Regions from separate parts of the Sphingomonas sp. BK481 genome, predicted to be linked through region 1. Evidence: riboswitches for the same ligand, from Rfam matches in the RefSeq annotation. Region 1 holds a riboswitch; the other holds the start of a gene.
What was found. Region 1 has a riboswitch for cobalamin ahead of FHY04_RS10130 (HoxN/HupN/NixA family nickel/cobalt transporter). Riboswitches for the same ligand answer to the same signal wherever they lie in the genome.

Region 2: another riboswitch for cobalamin. It lies ahead of FHY04_RS04795 (TonB-dependent siderophore receptor); the one in region 1 lies ahead of FHY04_RS10130 (HoxN/HupN/NixA family nickel/cobalt transporter).

What each region holds. Positions count from the first base shown of each region.
Region 1 is NZ_JACIAP010000004.1:222,181-229,514, forward strand. It holds gene FHY04_RS10130 (HoxN/HupN/NixA family nickel/cobalt transporter) at 1-856, opposite strand, end outside; cobalamin riboswitch at 1,083-1,296, opposite strand; gene glp (gephyrin-like molybdotransferase Glp) at 1,534-2,718, shown strand; gene lexA (transcriptional repressor LexA) at 2,787-3,518, shown strand; gene FHY04_RS10145 (ComEC/Rec2 family competence protein) at 3,709-5,886, opposite strand; gene gltX (glutamate--tRNA ligase) at 5,906-7,334, shown strand, end outside.
Region 2 is NZ_JACIAP010000002.1:186,428-193,761, forward strand. It holds gene FHY04_RS04795 (TonB-dependent siderophore receptor) at 1-1,955, opposite strand, end outside; cobalamin riboswitch at 2,137-2,370, opposite strand; gene FHY04_RS04800 (CoA ester lyase) at 2,429-3,253, opposite strand; gene FHY04_RS04805 (MaoC family dehydratase) at 3,250-3,702, opposite strand; gene FHY04_RS04810 (biotin carboxylase N-terminal domain-containing protein) at 3,702-5,537, opposite strand; gene FHY04_RS04815 (hypothetical protein) at 5,534-6,019, opposite strand; gene FHY04_RS04820 (carboxyl transferase domain-containing protein) at 6,024-7,334, opposite strand, start outside.

The DNA of each region.
Region 1 (7,334 bases):
CGTCCCACACGCCCCCGCTCAGGCCGAGCTTCGACGCCAGCAGCGCGAGCGTCTCGATCCCGCCGATCGCGATCGCGACGATCGCCGAGATCAGCGTGATCGTGATGTTGTAATAGAGCTTGCGGATCGGCTTCACGAACGCCCATTCATACGCGCCGAGCATCACCACCCCGTCGGCACTGTCGACTAGTGCCATGCCCGTCGCGAACAGCACCGGCAGCACCAGCACCGTGCCGATCGACAGCCCGTCCGCCGCCTGGCTTGCAGACAGGCCGAGGATCGCGACTTCGGTCGCGGTGTCGAACCCCAGCCCGAACAGGAACCCGAGCGGCGCCATGTGCCAGCTGCGCGTGACCAGCCGGAACATCGGCCGGAACAGCCGCGCGAGCAGCCCGCGATTGCCGAGCAGCAGGTCGAGATCCTCCTCGACATAGCGCCCCCCGCCGCGGACATGGCCGAAGGTCCGCCACACCGATCGCAGGATGATCAGGTTCATCGCCGCGATCGTGAACAGGAACAGCGCGGAGATCAGTGTCGCGATCACCCCGCCCGCCTGCTTGAACGCCTCGAACTGCGCCAGCGCACTCGCGGTCAGCGCGATCGCGACCGCGGCGATCAGGACGATCCCCGAATGGCCGACCGCGAACCAGAAGCCGACCCCGATCGGCCGCTGCCCGTCCTGCATCAGCTTGCGCGTCACATTGTCGATCGCCGCGATATGATCCGCATCGACCGCGTGGCGCAGCCCCAGCCCCCAGGCGAGCATCGCGGTACCCAGCATCAGCGGTTGCGCCTGGAACAGCGCGAACGCCCATCCCCAGGCGGCGATGTTGGCCGCAACCAGCATCGCGAACATCCAGCCGATCCGGTGTCGCGTCGAACGACCGGCGGTCCGCCCGGTCATAATCTTGGTCATTGGTACATCCCCGGCGTCCGACGAGGACGGGGGCCTGCCGCGAACGACCGGGACGCGCGCCGACCGGACGCCCTGAGCGGCCGGCATGCGTCGCCGATGCGGCCCCCGCCGCATGGTCGTCGCTCAGACGGCGTTCACCGTGCCTCGGCCACCCCCTGGGCCGGGACAAGAGCGACCAGACGCCGGCAGGTCTCCTGGCTCGCGGGTCAAGGCTCGACGCACACCTTCCCAGGCCATCGGCCCAGTGGCTGCCCCCGTTGCAGGGGGCGCGTGCGTGTCGCTCGCCGCTTACAGTTGCAGGGACAGCTGCGGTCTTGGGGCAAACCCCGCACCGCATTCCCATTCAAGCCCCGAGGGGCACCGACGCGATCTGTGCGGATCCGGCTTGCGTCGGACCTGCGCCACAGGGCTAGCGCGTTTTGCCCGCGCTGACGACAGGATTTGCGTGCGGCGCAACGCAGGGCATGTCGTCCCATTTCACCGCAACGTCTGCCGTACCTCGTACGTTGATCGCGTAACCGACCGGTGTCCTGCCGGTCGCGGCGTTGCCCGCTTTCCGCCCCGCGGCTTTCGTGCGAGCAGCGCAGACCTTCATCGCCCCGCTGAACGGAGCCCGCATGCGCCCTCTCGTCCCCGTCGCCGAAGCCCAGTCCCGCCTCTTCGCCATGGCCTCGCGCGTGCCGGCCGAAACCGTGCCGCTGCGCTCGGCGATGGGTCGATGGGCGGCGGAGGACATTCTCGCCCGCCGCACCCAGCCCGCGACCGACCTCTCGGCGATGGACGGCTATGCGATCCGCTACGCCGATCTGCCCGGGCCGTGGACGGTCATCGGCGAGAGCGCGGCCGGCCGCCCCTTCACCGGTTTAGTCGACGCGGGACAGGCGACGCGCATCTTCACCGGCGCGGCGATGCCGGCAGGCGCCGACACGGTGCTCGTCCAGGAGGAAGCCGCGCGCGACGGCGACCGGCTGATGCTCGACGGCGAAGGCCCCGCCTTCGAGGGACGCAACACGCGCCGCAAGGGGCTCGACTTCGCGACCGGCACCCGGCTGATCGCGGCCGGCGACCGGCTGACGCCCGCGCGCATCGCGGTCGCTGCGACCGGCGGACACGGCACGCTGTCGGTCGGCCGCCGGCTGCGCGTCGCGGTCGCCGCGACGGGGGACGAGCTCGTTCCGCCCGGCTCGACCAGCGACCCCGTCCCGCTACCGGAATCAAACGGCATCATGCTCGCCGCGATGCTCGCCGACCTGCCCGTCGACATTATCGATCTCGGAATTCTCCCCGACCGGCTCGACACGCTGCGTGACGCCTTTGCCGGGGTCGATGCCGATCTGCTCGTGACCACGGGGGGGGCGTCGGTCGGCGATCACGACCTCGTGCGCCCCGCGATCGAGGCGGCGGGCGGGACGATCGACTTCTGGCGGATCGCGCTGCGCCCGGGCAAGCCGATGATGGCGGGCGCGCTCGGGCGGATGATGCTGCTCGGCCTGCCGGGCAACCCGGTCTCCGCCTTCGTCACCGCCATCCTCTTCGTCCGCCCCGTCGTCGCGCACATGCTCGGCGCGCGCGATCCCCTGCCGCAGACGACGCACGCGCTGCTCGGCGAGGATCTTCCGCCCAACCAGTCGCGGACCGACTATATGCGCGCCGAACTGCGCGACGGCCGCGCCTATGCCTCGACCATCCAGGACAGCTCGATGCTGCTGACGCTCGCCCGCTCGTCCTGCCTGATCGTCCGCGACGGCGACGCGCCGGCGGCAAGGGCGGGCGACTCGGCGGAAATCCTCGTCATCGCGTGACGTCACCGCTTGACGAAGCTGCAAGTGTTCCATAGAAGTTCCTCGTCTGTTCCGGACGGAGAACCGTTATGCTCACGCGCAAGCAGCACGAGCTTGTCTGCTTCATCAATGACCGCCTCGCCGAGACGGGCGTGTCGCCCTCGTTCGAGGAGATGAAGGACGCGCTCGACCTGAAATCGAAATCGGGCGTGCACCGTCTGATCAGCGCGCTTGAGGAGCGCAACTTCATCCGGCGCCTGCCCAACCGGGCGCGCGCGCTCGAAGTGCTAAGGATGCCCGAGCGTCCGGAGGCGGCAATCGCACAAACTGCGGCGAAGTCGGGGCCGAAGTCGGAGGCTAAGGCATCGGCCAGCACCGTATCTGCGCCGGACACGGCCAGCGCCACGCCCGCGTCGCCCGCCCGCATCGCGGCGAACGACGTCGTCGAGATCCCGCTGCACGGCCGGATCGCCGCCGGCGTCCCGATCGAAGCCTTTGAAGGCAGTTCGATGCTCGCCGTTCCGGCCGCATTGCTCGGCACCGGCGAGCATTATGCGCTGGAGGTTTCGGGGGACTCGATGGTCGAAGCCGGCATCCTCGACGGCGATTATGCGCTGATCCGCCGTACCGAGATCGCCCGCGACGGCGAAATCGTCGTCGCGCTGATCGAGGACAGCGAAGCGACGCTCAAATATTTCCGCCGCGAAGGCGCGATGGTCCGGCTCGACCCGGCCAACCGTGCCTATGACCCTCAGCGTTATGCGCCCGCACAGGTCCGGGTTCAGGGCAAGCTGTCGGGTATCCTGCGCCGCTACGATTGACAAATGCCGGGGAGCGCTGGCGGTCATCACCGCCACGCAACCGGCAGTGGCGTTCGTGACCAACGGCCTCAGGCACCATCGTCCGCGTTTCGGAATTGCGGCCCTCCCAATCGGAGGCCCCACTTTCGCAGGATCATGACCCGACATTCCCAGTCGCGACCTATCGCCCTGACCACCCCCGACCCGGCACCTAAAACCGGACCGACGCCGCACGTCCGGCGACCCCATGCTGATCGCCCGCCGCCCCGAACCGTCGCGTTGACCGCGCCACCGTCGGAGGATCGCGCCACGGGTGCCGGTCCCCCGGATTGAGCACCGTCACCATCCGCCCTGTGGTCAGCGTCAAGGCGATCCCCCCGGTCCGCGTGAGCACCGATCGATCGAGCTTCAGCCATCGCGGCGTACAATCGCGCGGCAGCCCGCGCTCGCTGATGACGATGTCCGCGCGCCGGCAGGCGGCAACCATCTCCGCGATCGGCACCCGGTAAACGCTGCGCGTCGCCAGCACACGCCACGCCCGCCCCCGCGCGACGACATCCGTCAAGCACAGGTCGCGGCTGCACCGCGCGTCGGGCTGATCCGCCAGCAACAGCGGTTCTCCGTCGACCCCGCCATTCTCCGCCAGTGTATCGCGGACATAGTCCCCCGCCTGATCGCGGAGCAGCGCGAGCCCGGCGGCGGTCCGGACCGCGACGTGACGGCCATCGCCCGTCACAAGGATATCGGGTGACGGCGTCATCAGCGCCCAGATCGCGCCGACTGCCAAGGGCAGGATCCCGATCCGTCGCCACCGCGTCCGCCACAGCGCGATCCACACACCGCCGCCGACCATCAAGGCAAACGCCCCGTCGGGCACCGCCGGCAGCGCGCGGACCGCGCCCGGTGCATGCGCCACGCCGCGCGCGAGCCACAGCAGCGCGTCGAGCGCATGCTGCACCAGCCACCAGGCGGGCGCGCCAATCCCGATCGTGTCGAGCAGCAGCGCCAGCGCTTCGAACGGCATCACGACGAACGTGGTCAGCGGGATCGCGACGATATTGGCGACCGCGCCGTACAGCCCGGCCTTGTGGAAATGATAGACCGCGATCGGCATCAGCGCCGTCTCGACGACGAGCCCGGTCAGCAGCAGCGACGCGGCGCCGCGCAACAGGCGCCTGCCGCGGCCCTCGTCATGCGGCGCGAACGTGGCACGGACGACGGGATGCTCGTGCAGCGCGATGATCGCGGTGATCGCGGCAAACGACAATTGAAAGCTCGGCCCGGCGAGCGATTCGGGCAGCGCGAGCATCACCGCGATCGCTCCCGTCGCGACCAGCCGCAACGTCATCGCCTCGCGCCCCATCGCCAGCGCGACCAGCACCAGCAACGCCGCGATGCACGAGCGGATCGTCGGCACCTGGCTGCCCGTCAGCACGGTGTAGCCGATCGCCGCCGCCGCACCGGCAAGCGCGGCAATCAATGGCAGCCGCGTGTGCAGCGCGAGCCACGGGCTGAGCGCCAGCAGCCGCAGCACGATCAGCATCGTAGCTGCGACCGCGGCGGTGATGTGGAGGCCGCTCACCGACAGGAGGTGCGCCAGCCCGGCGCGGCGCATCGCCTCCGCATCCGCGTCGCTGATCGCGCCGACGTCGCCGGTCGCCAGCGCCGCCGCGATCCCGCCCGCGCTCCCGTCGAGTTGCGCAACGATATGCCGCGACAAGGCCACCCGGACCCCAGCGCCGCCGCGGCCCGGCATCGTCACCTCGACCGGAGAAAAGCCCCGCCCCGTCGCGCCGATCCCGCTGAACCAGGCGACGCGCGCAAAGTCATAGGCGCCGGGTACCGCGGGCAAGGGCGGCGGCATGAGTCGAGCGCGCAGCCTTATCGTCGCGCCGATCCCCAGCGTCACTGGCGCATCCGCCTCTGCCAGGTTGATGCGGACGCGGCCTGGCAACGCAACCGGTGCGCCATCGGCGTCCTGCCCCGGCCCGACCGGCCGCACCGTCAACCGCACCAGTCGACGCGCGACGAGCGGTTCGATCGTCTCGACCCGCGCCGACAGCTGCACGAAAATCGGCCCCGCGAGCACCGGTGCCGCCACGCGGTCCGATCGCACCCAGATCAGCCCGATGCCGAGCGCCGCCGCAATCGCGCCGATCGCGAGCATCCGCGCCGCACGCCCGCCGCGCCCCACCGCAAGTCCGGCCAAACCGCCAGCGGCCAGCAAAAGGATCGCGGTGCCCCATGCCACGGGATCGGGCAGCACGAACCACAGCGCGATGCCGCCGCCAAGCCCGACCGGCAACCAGGTTATGAGCTGGTCGCGCTCTGCCTCCAGCCAGCGTTCGATCGCCCGGCCGGGCTCCGCCATCCAGGGCGGCACGCCCATTTGTCGCCGCCGGGGACGCATGCTAGAGGCGGCGACGGCTGATCCGGCCATCGTTTCTACAGTCTGGGAGCACCCGCGGTTGGGCGCAATATCTGATACGGATGCCGTCGTTTCGGCCGCACCCGTGGTTACTCGTTTCGCTCCGTCGCCGACGGGGTTCCTGCATCTTGGCGGCGCGCGCACGGCGTTGTTCAACTGGCTGTTCGCCAAGGCGAATGGCGGCAAATTCCTGCTGCGTATCGAGGATACCGACCGCGTGCGGTCGACCCAGCCGGCGATCGACGCGATCATCGACGGGATGCGCTGGCTGGGGATCGACTGGGACGGCGACGTCGTCATGCAGTTCGCCGGCGCCGATCGCCACGCCCGCGTCGCGCACCAGATGGTCGAGGCCGGCCACGCCTATCGCTGCTACATGACCAATGACGAGATCGCGGCGATGCGTGCCGAGGCGCAGGCGGCCAAGAAGCCGCTTCGCATCCGCAGCCCGTGGCGCGACCGTCCGGCAAGCGAGGCCCCCGATCTTCCCCATGTCGTCCGCCTGCGCGCGCCGCAGGAAGGCGCGGTCACGATCGAGGATCGCGTCCAGGGATCGGTGACGGTCCGCAACGAGGAAATCGACGACCTCGTCCTCCTCCGCTCCGATGGCACGCCCACCTACATGCTCGCGGTCGTCGTCGACGATCACGACATGGGCGTCACGCACGTGATCCGCGGTGACGATCACCTCAACAACGCGTTCCGCCAGCTGCCGATCTACCGCGCGATGGACGCCATCGAGGGCGGCTGGCCCGATCCGATCTATGCGCACATCCCGCTGATCCACGGCCCCGATGGTGCCAAGCTGTCCAAGCGGCACGGCGCCGTCGGCATCGAGGCGTATCGCGACGAGATGGGCATCCTGCCCGAGGCGTTCGACAATTACCTGCTGCGGCTCGGCTGGGGGCACGGTGACGACGAGATCATCAGCCGCGAACAGGCGGTCGAATGGTTCGACCTGTCGGGCGTCGGCAAGTCACCCTCGCGCTTCGACCTGAAGAAGCTCGAGAATCTGAACGGCCACTATATCCGCGAGGCAGATGATGCGCGTCTGGCCCAGCTCGCCGCCGATCGTCTCGGTCATGCCCTGCCCGATGGCGGACTCGACCTTCTGACTCGCGCAATGCCTGTCCTGAAGCCACGTGCAGCGAACCTGAACGAACTCGCCGAAGGTTCGAATTTCCTGTTCAGCCAGCGCCCCTTGGCCATGGATGACGCCGCAGCGAGCCTTTTGCAGGGTGAAGCGAGTGCGATTCTGACGAACGCGCATGCTGAACTTGACGCGCTCGACAAGTGGGATACGGAAGCGCTCGAAGGCGCGGTACGGCGCGTGGCCGAAGCGCGAAGCCTAAAGCTCGGGCAGGTTGCACAACCCCTTCGCGCCGCGCTGACCGGTCGCAAGACGTCGC
Region 2 (7,334 bases), on a different contig from region 1:
AATGCTGCCTTCACGCCGGCATAGGCACCGCGCCCCTGACCGACATAGCTGAACACCTCCTCGTACCGCTCGTCGAAGAGGTTTTCGACCCGACCGAAGACCGATAGCCGGGACGTCAGCTTGTACGCCGCGTTCAGGTTGACGAGGACATATTCCTGGAGCGAGACGCGGACAGGGACATAGCTCGGATCGGTATAGGCATCGTCCTGCTGCCGGCCATTATACCGGACGGTGAGCGTTGCCGAGGCGCGCTCGTCGCGACTGAACGCAGTCATGTTGATGCTGCCGATATGGCTGGGGCGCCGGATCTCCACGCCCCCGTCCTCGCGCGCCTTCAGATAGGTATAGGCGAGGTCGAAGCGCAACTGCGCAATCGGCTGCGCTGTGGCAAACACCTCGACGCCGTGCTGCGTCGATCGCGTATCGCGGTTGCCGGGCGTCGCGACGAAGTCGGGGGCGGGATAGGTGGTAAAGATCTCGTTCGTCAGCCGACTGTCGAAATAGGTCGCGCCGATCGTCGCACGATCCCCCCCGAAAGCCTGTTCGACCCCGGCTTCCCACCCCTTTGACTTTTCCGGCTTGAGGTTGGGGTTGCCGATATAACGACCGTCCGAATAGCCGAAGAGATCGAAGTAGCCGGGGTTCTTCACGCCCGTCCCGTAGGCGCCGCGCACCCGCGTTCCGGTCGCAAAGCGATAGCTCGCCTGCGCGCGGTAGGTGGTGGTGTCGTCGAACCGGTTATTCTCGTCGCGCCGCACCGAACCGCCGATCGCGAGCGCGTCGTCGATCACGACGTCATACTGTCCGACGATCCCGACATTGTCGGTGTGCCGCCGCCCTGTGAAGACGAACTCCGAAGGGACCTGACTAAGCGTCTGGAATTCCTCACGCTCGACATCGACTGCGGCGGTCAGCCGATGCCGGATGCGATCGGTGCCGAACCGGAAGGCGCTTTCGAACGATCCCTTGTACCGTCGTCCCTTGTTGCCAAAGCTCAAGGCATCGTCGGCCAGCGCCCGGCGTGTCGTATCGGCAAACTGGCCGCTGAGCGCATTCGTCCAGCGGCCATCCGCCAGCGCGAGTTCGGCGCGAACCAGCCCGTAATAGGCCTCGACCGTGCTCCGCGCGCCGGGCGTATCGACGATCGTGCCGAACTGCGGGCCGCTCAACGCGGTGTCGTTGCTGTCGGCGTCGGTATAGCTGTAGCGCGCGACGCCCGTGACCTTCAGCGTGTCGATCGGCGACCAGCTGAGCTTGCCCGTCGCGCCGACGCTCTTCGCGCCGATGTCGCGCGATCCGCCCCGTGCGGTCGGCGTGCCGTCGGTGAGGTAGGTCGAGCTCGACAGCGCGTAATCCAGATTGCCCGATACGCCTGCGACCCGCGCGCCGCCCGAAAACGTGCCGAACGATCCCCCCTCGGCCCGCAGCGATACGCCCGGGGCTTCCGCGCCGCTGAGCGTGAGATACTGAATGACGCCGCCGATCGCGTCGGACCCGTACAGCGCCGATTGCTGGCCGCGCAGCACCTCGACCCGTGCCGCCTCGTCGGCAATCAGCGTGCCGAAGTCATATTCGCCCTGATAGGGATCGGACACTTCGATCCCGTCGATCAGCACGAGCACGTGATTGCCCTCCGATCCGCGGATCCGGACCTGCGTCGTCCCCCCGACCGCGCCGGTCCGGCTGACCGCCAGTCCGGGGACGTCGCGCAGCACGTCGGACACGATCCGGGTCTGCCGCTGGTCGAGCGTGGCGGCGTCGAGCACCGTCACCGACGCTCCGAGCTGATCGGCGGGAACCGCGTCCCCCGATCGCGATGCGGTGATCACCAGCTCGGCGGCGCCCGCTGCCGCCTCGCCCGTCGCCGCAGTAACCGGATCGGGCTCGGCCGCGGTCGGCGATGCAAAGGCCGTGGCGGTCGCGAGCGCCGCAAGCGAAACGAAAACTCTGGTCATGAAACGATACCCCCGGCGTCACGAGCGACCGGCCGGGGCCTGCCGTCCGATGCCACGGACAGCCGGCGCAACGCTTGGGGTGTACGCCGAACCGCACCCGCCACGCGCGCCGATGCGGCCCCCGCCGCATGGTTCGTCGCTCAGACGGAGTACCGTGCCGCGGTCATCCCCTGGACCATGGCAAGAGCGACCGAGCGCCGGCAGGTCTCCTGGCTCACGGGTCGACGCCCGGTACGCGACCTTCCCGAGCCCTGCGCTTACGCTCAGGCCTAGTGGTCGCCCCCCCATGATGAAGGGACATGCGCACCGCACTCACCGCTTACAGTTGCAGGGACAGCCGCGGCATGAGGAGGACCGCCTCCCGCACCGCATTCCCTTTGAAGCCCCGAGGGGCACCGACGCGATCTGCGACCCCGGCCTTCACCGGTTTCGCAGGGCGACGGTAGCGCAGAAAATTCCTGCCGCCAATGGGCCTAGAGTCGCGCGAGGATCGCCCGCGCCTGACGTAAGTGCGGCGCATCGATCATCCGCCCATCAAGCTGCAGCGCGCCCGCCTCGGGAGCCGCTGCAAACGCAGCGACGACGGCGTGCGCATGTGCAACGGTCGCCGCATCCGGCGTGAACGCGGCGTTGATCGTGGCGACTTGCGACGGATGAATCGCCATCATGCCGGTAAAGCCGTCACGGCTGCCGCGCGCGGCATAGGCTGCCAGCCCGTAAATGTCCGCGATTGCAGGATAGACCGTCTCGATCGCCGCGACGTCCGCCGCATGCGCGCCGAACAGCAGCAGCGATCGGACGAGCTTATAGGGTTCGGTATAGGACCCGTCGTCCTCACGACTGGTCGCCGCGCCGATCGCCGCGGGCAGGTCCTCTGCGCCCCAGGTCAGGCCACATAACCGGTCGTTGACCCGCGCATATTCGCCCAGTGTGAAGATCGCGGCGGGCACTTCGGTCGCGATTGGCAGGATCGGCGGACAGTCATCGCCATAAGCCTCGACCAGCGCGAGGACGGTCGCGGGTCCCGTCGCCTTGGGCAGCATGATCGCATCGGCGTCCCTCGCGGCAGCGAGATCGTCGTCCAGCCACCCGGAGTCGACGGGATTGATCCGCACCATCCGCACGACGTCGGTGTGGTCCTGCAACGTGGCCCGGACCGCCTCGCGGGCAACGGCCTTGCGGGACAGCGCGACCGAGTCCTCCAGATCGAGGATGATGGCATCCGCCCCGCTCGCCGCGGCCTTCGCAAAACGCTCGGGCCGGTCTGCGGGCACGAACAGCAGCGAGCGCAACCTCATGCCGGCGTCCGCAGCAGCAGTGCCGAGCGGAGGCACTGACAGACGATCTCGTCACGCTGGTTGATCAGCTGGTGCATGAATGTGACGATCCCGGCGTTCGGGCGTGACCGGCTGGGCTTAAGCTCGGCGACCTCGGTCTCGGCGCGCATCGTGTCGCCGATGAAGACGGGTTTCGGATGCACGAGCTTGTCGTAACCGAGATTGGCGACGAGCGTCCCGAGCGTCGTGTCGCTGACCGACAGGCCGACCATCAGCGCGAAGGTGAAGGTGCCGTTGACGAGGATCTGGCCGAATTCACTCGCCTTCGCCGCCTCCGCATCGAGGTGCAGCGGCTGCGGATTGTGCGTCATCGTCGAAAACAGGAGGTTGTCCGTCTCCGTGACGGTGCGGCGGATCTCATGGACGATCCGGTCGCCGACTGCCCATCGGTCGAAATAGCGGCCGGCCATCAGTCATCCTTCTCGATACGCGCGAGCACCATGCCATCGCTCACCTGCCCGCCTTCGATCGCGGTCAGTTCGGCAACCGTCCCGTCGAACGGCGCGACGAGCGAATGCTCCATCTTCATCGCCTCCAGCGTCACGAGCTTCTGCCCCTTTGCGACACGGTCCCCGGCCGCCACGTCGACCGCGATGATCCGTCCCGGCATCGGTGACAAGATAGCGCCGTCCGCTGCCGCCCCCATCGCCGCGCCAGACGCACGCCAAGGCCGCAACTGCCAGGTCTGCCCGGCATCGGAAACGAGGGTGGCATCGACCGGTGCATCGATGCCGCGACCGTCGAGATCGATCGTCACCGCGTCGTCGTCGAGCAGGAACCGCGCGGCCTTCAAAGGGGCCGCGTTGAGACGAAAACCCGCCATCGGCTCGGCGCGTACGAGCGTACGCGCGGCGTCGATCAGTGCTTCCTCGCTGGGCTGCGCCGGGGGCATCAGCGCCGCCCCCTCGCGCGCAATCAGCCCGGTATCTAGCGTTGCGGCGACGAAATCCGGGTGATCGAGTGCCTGGACGAGAAACCCCGCATTCGACCGGACCGGCCAGACGACCGCCTTGTCCAGCGCCTCCGCCAACGTCTCACGCGCGGCTTCACGCGTGTCGCCCCAGGCAATCACCTTGGCGATCATCGGGTCGTAATAGGGCGAGATGTCCGCCCCCTGTTCGACACCCGTATCGACCCGCGTCGCATCACCCAAATCGAACGCCTCGAGCCGCCCGATCGACGGCAGGAACCCCTTGGTGGGATCCTCCGCATAGAGCCGCGCCTCGATCGCCCAGCCGCGGATCGCAAGATCATGCTGCTGCAGCGGCAACGCCTCGCCGCTGGCAATCCGCAGCTGCCATTCGACCAGATCCTGTCCGGTGATTTCCTCGGTGACGGGATGCTCGACCTGCAACCGGGTGTTCATTTCCATGAACCAGATCCGATCGGCGCGCAGGCCTTCGCTCGCATCGGCGATGAACTCGATCGTACCCGCGCCAATATAGTTCACGGCCTGTGCCGCGCGCACCGCCGCCGCGCAGATCGCCGCGCGCGTCGCATCATCCATGCCGGGGGCCGGAGCCTCCTCGATCACCTTCTGATGCCGGCGCTGCAACGAACAGTCACGTTCGAACAAATGGACGACGTTGCCTTGCCGATCGCCGAACACCTGCACCTCGATATGCCGCGGCGACAGAATATATTTCTCGATCAGCACGTCGGTATTACCGAACGACGCGGAGGCTTCGCGCTGGCACGAAGCGAGCGCGTCGGCAAAGTCGGCGGACGCATCGACGCGGCGCATACCCTTGCCGCCGCCGCCCGCAACGGCCTTGATCAGGACGGGGTAGCCGATGGCATCCGCCTCGCGTTGGAGCCGATCGGGCGACTGGTCCTCCCCCAGATAGCCCGGTGTCACCGGAACGCCGGCCGCCATCATCCGCTGCTTCGCGGCATCCTTCAGCCCCATCGTGCGGATGCTGTCGGGATCGGGGCCTACCCACAGGATCCCTGCGTCGAGCACGGCCTGCGCGAAGTCCGCATTCTCGGACAGGAACCCGTACCCCGGATGAATTGCCTCAGCGCCGGTGGCGAGCGCGGCGGCGATGATCCGTTCTCCGACCAGATAGCTCTCGCGCGCCGGGCTCGCACCGATATGCACCGCCTCGTCAGCGTGCCGGACATGCAGCGCGCCCGCATCGGCATCGGAATAGACCGCGATCGTGCGGATTCCCAATGCCCGAGCTGTGCGTATAATGCGGCAGGCGATCTCGCCGCGGTTTGCGATAAGCAGTGATTCGATCATTGCGCGGGGCATCCAGTGGTCCGCTTGGACCAGGTGATGTTGAGGATCTTCCACCGGCCCGCGTCGCGCACCATGTCGAAATGGTCGGTCCCGCAATGCGCCACCCGGCCGTCGATGGTGAAGACATAGGGCGACCATACCATCGCGATATCGCCATCGATATCCACGGCGGGATCCGTCAGGCGTTCCGCATATCGCTCCGGCCCGGGCTTCAGACCGGCGGCGAAGTCGGACCAGGCGGTCCGGCGGATGATGCGCGTGCCGTCGGCCTTTTCTTCCACGGCCGTAGCCCCCCCCTCGGGGCGCACCTGTGGGAGCAGTGCCTGGCCATCGCGGGTGGCCAGCGCGGCCAACATCGCGTCGATCGGCACCATGACGCCGGCCTCCTCCGTCACCACGGCTGGCGGCAAGCCGGTGCCCTTGACGATCGGTTGGACCGGAGTGACCTGACCCGCGGCCAGCAGCAACGATAGCAGGATCATCGGCTTACATCCTGAACACACCGAACGCGGGGCGTTCGGCGATTGGAGCGTTGAGCGTCGCGGCGAGCGCGAGGCCGAGCACGTCACGGGTCTGCGCGGGATCGATGATCCCGTCGTCCCACAGGCGCGCGGTCGCGTACCAGGGATTCCCCTCGTCCTCATATTTCTGACGAACCGGCGCCTTGAACGCTTCGGCTTCCTCCGCCGTCCAGTCGTCCGCGTCGCGGTGAACGGTGGCGAGGACCGAGGCCGCCTGTTCGCCGCCCATCACGCTGATCCGGCTGTTCGGCCAGCTGAACAGGAAGCGCGGCGAATAGGCGCGTCCGCACATGCCGTAATTGCCGGCGCCGAAACTGCCGCCGATCAGCACCGTGATCTTCGGCACGGTCGCGGTCGCGACTGCCGTCACGAGCTTTGCACCATGTTTGGCAATGCCTTCTGCCTCATACTTCCCGCCGACCATGAACCCCGAGATGTTCTGGAGGAACAGGAGCGGTACCTTGCGCTGGCAGGCGAGCTCGATGAAATGCGCCCCCTTCTGAGCGCTTTCGCTGAACAGGACGCCGTTGTTGGCGAGGATCGCGACGGGGATCCCGTGGATATGCGCGAACCCGCACACCAGCGATGTACCATAAAGCGCCTTGAACGCATGGAATTCGCTGCCATCGACCAGCCGTGCGATCACCTCGTGCACGTCATAGGGTGCGCGCACATCGGACGGCACGACACCGTAAAGCCCCTCAGCGTCGTATTTCGGGGCGCGCGCCGGTTGCCGGTTCACCGTGACAGGGACCTGTGGCGGCAAGGTCGAGACGATGTCGCGAACGATCGTCAGCGCGTGGTCGTCCGATTCCGCGACATGATCGACGACGCCCGACCGCCGTCCATGCGTGTCCGCGCCGCCGAGGTCCTCCGCGGAAATCACCTCGCCCGTCGCCGCCTTGACCAGCGGCGGCCCAGCGAGGAAGATCGTGCCCTGCCCGCGGACGATGATCGTCTCGTCGGACATGGCCGGGACATAGGCGCCGCCCGCAGTGCAGCTCCCCATCACACACGCGATCTGCGGTATCCCCAACGCCGACATCTGCGCCTGGTTGTAGAAGATCCGGCCGAAATGCTCGCGATCGGGAAATACCTCCGCCTGATGGGGCAGGTTCGCCCCACCACTATCGACGAGATAGATGCAGGGCAGCCGATTTTCCTGTGCGATTTCCTGCGCTCGCAGGTGTTTCTTGACGGTCAGCGGAAAATAGGTCCCCCCCTTCACCGTCGCATCGTTGCACAGGATCATGCACTGCCGACCGGCAACGCGGCC